DNA from 3 places in the Gordonia sp. CPCC 205515 genome. Region 3 is predicted to be linked to each of the others. Evidence: predicted binding sites of a transcription regulator. Region 3 holds the regulator's gene; each other region holds the start of a gene.
The links. The regulator LexA, encoded in region 3, represses DNA repair genes until DNA is damaged. The targets are predictions, from matches to a motif close to CGAACANNTGTTCG.
Positions count from the first base shown of each region.

Region 1: the regulator LexA is predicted to act here: its motif matches at 1,160-1,173, upstream of AAFP30_RS02375 (DUF222 domain-containing protein).
Region 2: the regulator LexA is predicted to act here: its motif matches at 1,480-1,493, upstream of AAFP30_RS24900 (DUF222 domain-containing protein).

Region 1 is NZ_JBCLVJ010000002.1:444,706-447,979, reverse strand. Features, by position in the region: gene AAFP30_RS02385 (MFS transporter) at 1-491, opposite strand, end outside; gene AAFP30_RS02380 (DUF4334 domain-containing protein) at 584-1,063, opposite strand; gene AAFP30_RS02375 (DUF222 domain-containing protein) at 1,196-2,764, shown strand; gene AAFP30_RS02370 (lysophospholipid acyltransferase family protein) at 2,972-3,274, opposite strand, start outside.
Region 2 is NZ_JBCLVJ010000019.1:37,702-40,975, forward strand. Features, by position in the region: gene AAFP30_RS24890 (DUF5701 family protein) at 1-319, opposite strand, end outside; gene AAFP30_RS24895 (alpha/beta hydrolase) at 338-1,288, opposite strand; gene AAFP30_RS24900 (DUF222 domain-containing protein) at 1,517-3,085, shown strand; gene AAFP30_RS24905 (class I SAM-dependent methyltransferase) at 3,152-3,274, opposite strand, start outside.
Region 3 is NZ_JBCLVJ010000021.1:64,014-67,287, reverse strand. Features, by position in the region: gene hrpA (ATP-dependent RNA helicase HrpA) at 1-98, shown strand, start outside; gene nrdR (transcriptional regulator NrdR) at 72-587, opposite strand; gene AAFP30_RS26435 (LysM peptidoglycan-binding domain-containing protein) at 612-1,187, opposite strand; gene lexA (transcriptional repressor LexA) at 1,420-2,151, shown strand; gene AAFP30_RS26425 (phosphoenolpyruvate--protein phosphotransferase) at 2,194-3,274, opposite strand, start outside.

The DNA of each region.
Region 1 (3,274 bases), on a different contig from region 3:
ATCGCGCGCCAGTCGATCGTCTGGGTGAGCACCCCACCCAGGAGTGGTCCCACCGCGAACGACGCCCCGATGGTCGCGCCGAAGGCGGCCAGCGCGGTGGTGCGTTGTGCGCGACCGGGAAAGGCGTGGGCCAGCAACGCGAGGGCGGTGGCGAACAGCAGCGCCGCCGCCAAGCCCTGGACGACGCGGGCGATGTTGAGCATCAACATGCCGTCCGACAGCGAGCAGATCGCCGATGCCACAGTGAAACCGATTGCACCGATGATGAATACGCGACGACGCCCAACGCGATCAGCCCAGGCGCCTGCGGTGAGCACCACCGTCGCCAACGCCAGGGTGTAGCCATCGATCACCCATTTGAGGGAGTTCAGGTCGGCGTCGAACTCCCGCGCCATCGACGGGAGTGCGGTGTTGACGACGGCGATGTCGAGCATGAGCATGGCCGTGGCGGTACACAGTACGGCGAGCGTGATCTTCTGAGATCGGGTCATGGCGGTGTCCTTCGTTCGAGTGGATTCGACGAAGGACACCGTCGCCCGGGCCGCTTGGATCGGCCTTGGTCAATCCTTGGTGCGCGTGCCTGTCACACGCGCTCGAGATAGAAGTAGAGATGCTGGCCGTCGACGACTCCCCCTGTGCCGTTCATGATGCCCATGACAGTGTTCTCGTCGACCCGCTTGAAGTGATCGATGACGGGCTGCCCGTCGTACACCATCGACGCGGTCACCTCGCCGCGGAACTCGATCGACCACAGGCTGGCCTCGCCCTTGCCGAGCTTCGTGTTGGAGAACAGGGTGCCCTCGGCGTCGCGGCAGATCAGCGGCTGCACGTCGGTGCGCGAGGTGAAGGTCTTGCCGTACCAGCCGGACTTCTCGAGCAACCCGTTGGCGGCGTGGCCGGTGACGAACTCGCCACCCTTCCAGGCACCGAACAGTTCCGCTGGTTTCAGGGTGGTCAGGCCTGCCCAGATGGCGTCGAGGTCGGCGTCGTCGACGAGGCCGTCGGCAGCGCGGAGTTCGGTAAAGCGCTGCTGGGCTTCGGTGCGCGTCAGCGAGATTGTCATGCGGAGAGCATACATATATGAGATATGTGACCAGATTTTCGCAACTGGCCTGCCGCGGGCGGCCCTTGCCACAGGTAGCCGAGCGGCGTAGACTATCGAACATCAGTTCGAGAACCTGGGGGGTGAGGCTCGATGACCAGCAGCAATGAGAGTGGCGACACCGGCGCGGAGATCGTCGGGCTCTACCGCGAACTCGACGACGTGCTGGATCGGATCGCGGCGTCGTCAACGACGTCCGCCTCGCGCGACGAGGTGCTGGCGGTTGCCGAATCCCATGAACGGTCCGCGCGGCGGATGGCCTACCTCGGGTTGCGGCGGGTGATGGATTGCTCGGACCGCGGGGTGACGGAACGCGAGGGGTTCAGTCGACTCACCGACTTCATGGTGCTGCACCTGCGGATCACCGATCCGGGTCGACGCCGCAAGTTGATGGCAGCGTTGTTGTCGATGTACTCGCTGACCGGGGACGTCCTGGACCCGAAGCTGCCGAACCTGGCGGCCGCATTCGCCGAGGGGGCGATCGGCCCCGACCATGCGTTGACGGTGATCAAGATTCTCGACAAGATCCCGGCCGGTGTCGAGCCCGAGTTGCGGGACAAGGCCGAACAGGTGATGGCCGGCTACGCCCGCGATCACGAACCCAAAGAACTCATCGTCCTGGGTGCCGAACTGTTGGCACACCTCGACCCCGACGGCACACTCGCCGATGACAAGGACCGGGCCCGACGGCGCAGCCTCGAGTTGTCCAAGCAGGATGCCGATTTGATGAGCAGTCTGGAAGGACGCCTCGACTCGGTCACCCGAGCGCTGTTGGATGTGGTGTTCGCGGCCTGGGCAGCTCCCGGAATGAACATGCCGAACGATCCCGACTCGCCGCAGGGCAGCAGCGACGACGTCGACATGGAGGTTCTGAAGAAGGCGGCCGAGCGGGACTACCGCACCCCCGCCCAACGCAATCACGATGCGCTGCACGCACTGCTGGATGCTGTCGTCAACGGCGGAGTCCTCGGGAAAAGTCATCGAGGCCTGCCGCCGCATCTGATCATCTCCATCACCGACACCGCGCTACGGGAACAGGCCGGGGTGGCCACCACCGCCAGCGGTGCGCTGCTGCCGATCTCGCAGGTGATCGAGTTGGCCGCCGACGCACAACAACACCTCGCAGTCTTCAAAGATCACAGTGCCGAGCCGTTGTATTTGGGTCAGGCCCACAGGTTTGCCAACCAGGCACAACGGTTCATGCTGTTCGCCCGGGACGGCGCGGTGTGTACCTGCCCGAACTGCACGCAGCCGTTCACTCATCTCGAAGCTCATCATGCGGAAAAGGATTGGGCGCAGGGCGGGTTCACCGATGTCATCGACTTGGCCGGGGCGTGCGGGAAACACAATCGGATGGTCGGGGATAATCCGGGTCAGTGGTCGACCCACATGATCAAGGACGGCCCCGATGCCGGTCGACCCGCGTGGGTGCGTAATGGGCGTGACGGACGCCGCGGGAAGCCGCAGGTCAACCGGAGCGGGATCGTCGGGGCGGAGTTGGCACGCCGATTGCGGGAACGGCACCGACCACCGGATAAGGAGAAGGACTCGCGCACAGTCGAATCCGCACCCAGTACCGGACCACCGGACAAACCGGAAGAACGACGACGGGTGCCGCGTTTGATTGCGTCAGGATGGGCGGTCAATCCGCTCGACCTGTAACCGTTCTCGCTCCCTGAGGAGGTCCGGAGCGCTAGCGGAGGACCGTCCCCTCCCGCTCCCTGAGGAGGTCCGGAGCGCTAGCGGAGGGCCGTCTCGAAGGGCCATGGACGGCCTCTCACCAGGCCCTTCGTGGCTCGTCGCTAACGCTCCTCACACCTCAGGGATCGGGGGGTCTTCACACCACAGGGATCCGGGGGTCTTCACACCTCAGGAAGCGAAGGGGTAAGAGGGCGCCAGCAACCGCTCACACCGGGCCGCGAGGACCCGGCGATCCGCCGTGGGCAACTGAAGTTCGTGGACGCGGACGTGCATCGTGAGGCCGCGGGTGCGCAGGACTCGGCGCAGGGTGTCGGCGGGAGTGTCGTCGCCGATGAAACTCGCTGCCGTCGACGTACCCGCGGGCGTGTGGAAGCCGAGGCGCACCGGGATCACCGGAACTCCGGCGTCGATGGCGGCCTGGAAGAACGCGGGTCGGAAGCGTCCCTGTTCGGCGCCGCACCAGGTGGTGCC
Region 2 (3,274 bases), on a different contig from region 3:
CATCGGGACTCCAGTTGACCATGTTGTCGCCGCGATCGAGGCCGGACAGCAGATAGAACGGAGCATCCGGCACATCGATGCCATCGATCGGCCCGAACTCGTCGAGGTCGGTCATGTCGACGACGACGAAGCCAGGCTTGCCATCGCGAGAGATCAACGGCGCCAACGACGATGGCGGTACGAGCTGGGGGTGCGGGACCAGGAGGGTGTCGTCGGGTGTCGTCGCCTGCGCGAGAACGCGCAGCCGATCGGCATCGATCTCGACACCCAGGTCGATCAGTCGGTCGGCTTGCGTACGAACGTCGGGAAGCGGGGTCATCGCGGAAAGACCTGTGCGTCAGCGCAACCCGAGCGACCCCATCAGGATCGGCCAGGAGGTCCGCAACTCGTCCTTCCAGTAACCCCACTTGTGCGTGCCGGTCGGTCGCATGGCGGTGGTGTACGGAATGCCGAGTGCCGACAGCCGCGAACTCATCTGTCCGGTGCAGAAGTACGTGCCCATCTCACCGAAGATACCCCGGAAGGTTTCGTCGAGCGGATCGTTGAGCAGGTCGTTGTACTTCCCGGGAGCGCCGTTGCCCGACGACATGTAGATTGTCTTGCCGCGCAACTTGTCTGCGATCAGATACGGATCGTGGGCGGCCCAGGCGGGATCGCCGATCGGACCCCACATGTTGTCGGCGTTGCCGCCGGCGCGGCTGACGTCCCACTGGGTGAGCAGCATGTTGGGCAGGCTGGAGACGTTCGCGCAGTCGCTGTAACCCGCGACACCGCGATACAGCTCCGGATGCCGAGCGGCCAGCGTCAGCGCCGCGACCCCGCCCATCGACGCGCCGGCGATCGCGTTGCGGCCGTTGCCGCCGAACTCGCCGTTGATGATCGGCGGCAGTTCGTTGGTCAGGAAGGTCTCGTACATGTACTTCTTGCCGATGCCCGGATCGACGGCCCGCCAGTCGGTGTAATAGCTGTGGGGGTCGCCGACCGGGGTGACGACGTTGAGCTTCTCGCTCGCGGCCAGTGACTTGACATCGGTCATCGCGTACCAGCCCGACTCCTGTGCGTGCGCCTCGGCGCCGTCAAGGAGGTACAGAGTCGGCCGCGGACCGTCGCCCGCCGGGTGTTGGATGTCGACGGTCACCGCGCGTCCCATCGCCGGCGACCAGACCTGCAGGCGTTCCCGACCGGGGATCGACGACTTCGACACCACGTATGGCTTCGACGGATCCGGGGCGGCTGTCGCGGTCGGCGCAGCGACCGTGCCGACACCCAGTACCGCCGCCACGGCCACCAACGCTCCCAGAGCATGGCGACGCCTTAGCGAAATCCGAATTTTAGTCACAACAGTCACTCCTGCCTCATGCGTACCGCCATTATGCGTGATCGGAGGTGGGTTCGACGAATCGCGAGACCGTATCGGGATCTCGTCGCCACGGAAGGATCATCCACCCTTGCCTCCGGTACCTGCGCGGCGTAGACTATCGAACATCAGTTCGAGCAGTCTGGGGGGTGAGGCTCGATGACCAGCAGCAATGAGAATGGCGACACCGGCGCGGAGATCGTCGGGCTCTACCGCGAACTCGACGACGTGCTGGACCGGATCATGGCCTCATCGACGTCGTCTGCTGGCTCTGACGTGGTGCTGGCGGTTGCCGAATCCCACGAACGCTCGGCCCGGCGGATGGCGTATGTCGGCCTGCGGCGGGTGATGGATTGCTCGGATCGCGGGGTACCAGAGCGTGAGGGTTACAGCCGGCTCACCGACTTCATGGTGCTGCACCTGCGGATCACCGACCCGGGTCGACGCCGCAAGCTGATGGCAGCGTTGTTGTCGATGTACTCGCTGACCGGGGACGTCCTGGACCCGAAGTTCCCGAACCTGGCGGCGGCGTTCGCCGAGGGGGCGATCGGCCCCGACCATGCATTGACGGTGATCAAGATTCTCGACAAGATCCCGGCCGCGGTGGAACCCGAGTTGCGGGACAAAGCCGAAGAAGTGATGGCCGGTTACGCCCGCGATCACGAACCCAAAGAACTCATTGTCCTGGGTGCCGAGTTGTTGGCTCACCTCGACCCCGACGGCACCCTGACCGACGACAAGGACCGAGCCCGCCGGCGCAGCCTGGAACTCTCGAAGCAGGACGCCCAGTTGATGAGCACCCTGGAAGGACACCTCGACCCGGTCACCCGAGCACTGCTGGATGTGGTGTTCGCGGCCTGGGCGGCTCCCGGCATGAACATGCCGGGCGATCCCGACTCGCCGAAAGGCAGCAGCGACGACATCGACATCGAGGTTCTGAAGAAGGCAGCCCAGCGGGACTACCGCACCCCCGCCCAACGCAATCACGATGCGCTGCACGCACTGTTGGATGCGGTCGTCAACGGCGGAGTCCTCGGGAGAAGCCATCGAGGCCTGCCGCCGCAGTTGATCATCTCCATCACCGACACCGCCCTGCGCGAACAGGCGGGGGTGGCGACCACCGCCAGCGGTGCCTTGTTGCCGATCTCGGAGGTGATCGAGTTGGCCGCCGAGGCGCAGCAGCACCTCGCAGTCTTCAAAGATCACAGTGCAGAACCGCTGTATCTGGGGCAGGCCAACAGGTTTGCGAACCAGGCACAGCGGTTCATGTTGTTCGCGCGGGACGGCGCGGTGTGTACCTGCCCGAATTGCACTCAGCCGTTCACTCATCTCGAAGCCCATCATGCGGAGAAGGATTGGGCGCAGGGCGGGTTCACCGACATCATCGATCTGGCCGGGGCGTGCGGCAAACACAATCGGATGGTCGGTGACAAGCCGGGGCAGTGGTCGACCCACATCATCAAAGACGGACCCGACGCCGGGCGTCCCGCGTGGGTGCGCAACGGCCGTGACGGACGCCGCGGGAAGCCGCAGGTCAACCGGAGCGGGATCGTCGGGGCGGAACTGGCACGCCGGTTGCGGGAACGGCACCGACCACCGGATAAGGAGAAGAACTCGCGGACAGTCGAATCCGCGCCCAGTACCGGACCGCCGGTGAGGCCCGAGGAACGACGACGCGTGCCGCGGTTGATTGCGGCGGGGTGGGCAGTCAACACTCTCCGGCAGTGACCACCCCCGTTCCCTGAGACCTCAGGGAACGGGGGCGGGGCTCCTCGCTGCTCAGGGGAGCGGGCGTCACACGACCGTCGCGGTCACCAGGAGGTACTCCCACTGCATCGTGCCGTCGGTGATGTGCTCGTCGGCGAGCTCGGCGATGGCGGCGTCGAGGGCCGCGGTCCGCGTCGAGTCGTCCGCGAG
Region 3 (3,274 bases):
TGGAGGAACTGCGTGTCGGACTGTTCGCCCAACGGCTGGGCACCGCCTACCCCATCTCGGAGAAGCGGGCGTTACGAGCTCTGGACGGATTCGGTTGAGATCTGGTCGTCGGCCGACGGGGACATCGGGTCGTCCACGGACGAGGACACGCCTCGCAGATCGTCGATCTCGTGCTGGAAGTCCTCGATCGAGTCGAACGAGCGGTAGACCGATGCGAACCTGAGGTAGGCGACCTCGTCGAGGTCGCGCAGGGGACGCAAGATCGCCAGCCCGACCTCGTTGCTGGGGATTTCCGCGGACCCGGACTGCCGGACGGTGTCCTCCACCTGTTGTGCGAGTTTGGCCAGCGCGTCCTCTTCGACGGCACGGCCCTGGCAGGCGCGACGCACGCCGCGCATCACCTTCTCGCGGCTGAACGGCTCGGTGACACCATTGCGCTTCACCACCGACAGGACGGCGCTCTCGACGGTGGAGAACCGGCGCCCGCACTGTGCACACGACCGGCGGCGACGGATCGCCTGGCCTTCATCGGCGACGCGTGAATCGATGACCTTGGTGTCCTCGTTCTTACAAAACGGGCAGCGCATGCCCCCGAGAATACCGCCCACGCGTCACCGGTACGCGGGCGCGACCAGCGCCTGCCCCACATGCAGTCCGGCGCCGGACAGGTCGTTGCGGGCCACGATCTCGTCGATGACGGCCTGCCGCGGCACGTCGGGGGCGATCCGCTCGGCAATCGACGTCAGCGAATCGCCCGACCGCACGTGCACCACCTCGGTGCCGATGGGTGCGGGCGCGACCGACGCGGCGTAGCCGGAACCGACGATCGCGACCACCCACACCAGCCCGGCGAGCGCCACGCCGACCAGCACGGCCACGGCTGCGGCGCGGCGGCGGGCGTAGACCCGGCGGGCGACGGTCGGGCGGGGCTCTGCCACCGCACCCGCCTGCTGTGACGCGCGCAGACTCGACGCCGGGGCCGCGCACCGGCTGCCCCGCACCCGCGGCGTCGCGGGCAGCGGGCCGAGCGGCCGTCCGTCTGCCGGACGACCGAACGCGGGTTCGACTCCCCGCACCGGGCGATCACCGACCCTGGTGGCGCGCACGCGACCCTTCGGGGCGGCGGTACCGGTAAGAGCTGCGGAGCTGGTCGGGGCTGCGGTGCGGGTGATGGTGGCGGTGCTCATGGTGTCCTCCGGAGGGTGTCGGTTCGAACACGTGAACGTCGAACACGTGATCGATAAAACGTATGTTCGAGTTTTAGCACGCCCCTCCGACAAAGTCGCGACAAACCGCAAAACACCTCGAACACATGTTTGAACATGTCGGTGACTTCGGCTACTGTCGGCGCTGTACCACTCGAACGACCAGCCGTTTCGCAACCCGAACCAGTTCCCGACCGAGAGGAAGGACTCACCGATGAGCAACAAGTCCGGCGGGCACGACGCCCGGCATACCGGCCAGGCCACCACCGGCCCGGCGGCCGGCGCCCAGGACCCGGAGACCGCCGAGGCATCCCTGACCCCGCGCCAGCGCGGAGTGCTCGACTACATCCGGCAATCCGTGCGTGAGCGCGGGTACCCGCCGAGCATCCGCGAGATCGGCGACGCGGTGGGGCTCACCTCGACGTCGTCGGTGGCCCATCAACTGCGCACACTCGAGCGCAAAGGTCTCCTCAAGCGCGACCACAATCGGCCGCGCGCGGTGAACATCTCCGACGGCGAGCACAACAACCCGCCGGGTGGCAGCGCTGCGGCCGACGGCACGCCCTTGCCGACCCCGGCGTTCGTGCCGGTGCTCGGACGGATTGCGGCAGGCGGCCCGATCCTCGCCGAAGAAGCAGTGGAGGACGTCTTTCCGCTGCCCCGCGAATTGGTCGGCGAGGGATCGCTGTTCCTGTTGAAGGTGGTCGGCGAGTCGATGATCGACGCGGCGATCTGCGACGGGGATTGGGTGGTGGTGCGTCAGCAGAGCGTCGCCGACAACGGCGACATCGTCGCCGCGATGATCGATGGCGAGGCCACCGTCAAGACGTTCAAGCGCAAGAACGGGCACATCTGGCTGATGCCACACAACGCCCTGTTCGAGCCGATCCCCGGCGACGACGCGGCGATCCTGGGCAAGGTCGTCACGGTGATGCGGCGGGTCTGAGCCACCGGCCCGGCACCCGCCGCATCATTCCCGGCCCCGGGGTCAGTCCGCCAGCGCGGCGGTGGCGGCGGCCCGTGCGGCCACCGGATCGGTGGTGGCCAGCACGGCCTCGGCGGCTTTTCGGCACTGGTCGAGAGTGACGCCCGACAGCCGTGCACCAACGGCCGCGGACGCGGCCGGCGCGGCCGAGAGCGAGTTCACGCCGAGGCCCACCAACACGCACGCGAGGAGCGGATCGGCAGCTGCCTCACCGCACACACCGACCGATTTGCCTGCCGCGACGCCCGCCTGCCCCACACTGTGGATGAGGTGCAGCGCCGCGGGTTGCCACGGGTCGGTGAGCCCGGCAAGCTCCGGCGACATGCGGTCGGCGGCCATCGTGTACTGCGTCAGATCGTTGGTGCCGATCGAGACGAAGTCGACCTCGGCCAGGATCGCGGGGGCCAAGATGGCCGCGGCCGGGACCTCGACCATCACGCCGGCGATCATGCCGCGCTCCCGGACCTGCGCCGCGAACTCGGCGGCTTCGGCCGGCGTCGCGATCATCGGTGCCATCACCCACGGCGTGTTGCCGCTGGCCTTGCCTGCGGCGGCGATGGCGTCGAGCTGATGTTCGCGGATCTGCGGGTTGTCGGTGGCAATACGGTTGCCGCGCACGCCGAGTGACGGATTCGGCTCGTCGAGCTTCGTGACGAACTTCAGCGGCTTGTCCGAGCCGGCGTCCAGGGTCCGGATGACCACCTTCTGGCCGTCGAACGCGTCGAGAACCTCTTTGTAGAGCGCCGTCTGCTCCTCCACCGACGGTTCGTCCGGCCGATCGAGGAACGCCAACTCGGTGCGGAACAGGCCAACACCTTCCACCGGGAACGACGTCGCCGTGCGGGCCGACGCCCCGTCGGCGACGTTGGCCACCACCAGCACCTCATGACCGTCGGAGGTTCGACCGGGTCCCGTCCACGACTTGACCGCCTCGGCCTCTTTACGGCTCTGTTCGACTGCGGCGACCGCGGTCGCCTCGTCCGGGGACACCTCGATGGTGCCGGCCGTGCCATCGACCAGCACCGGAGCGCCGACCGGGACATCGGTGAGGCCGGATACCGCGACCACACACGGGATACCCAAC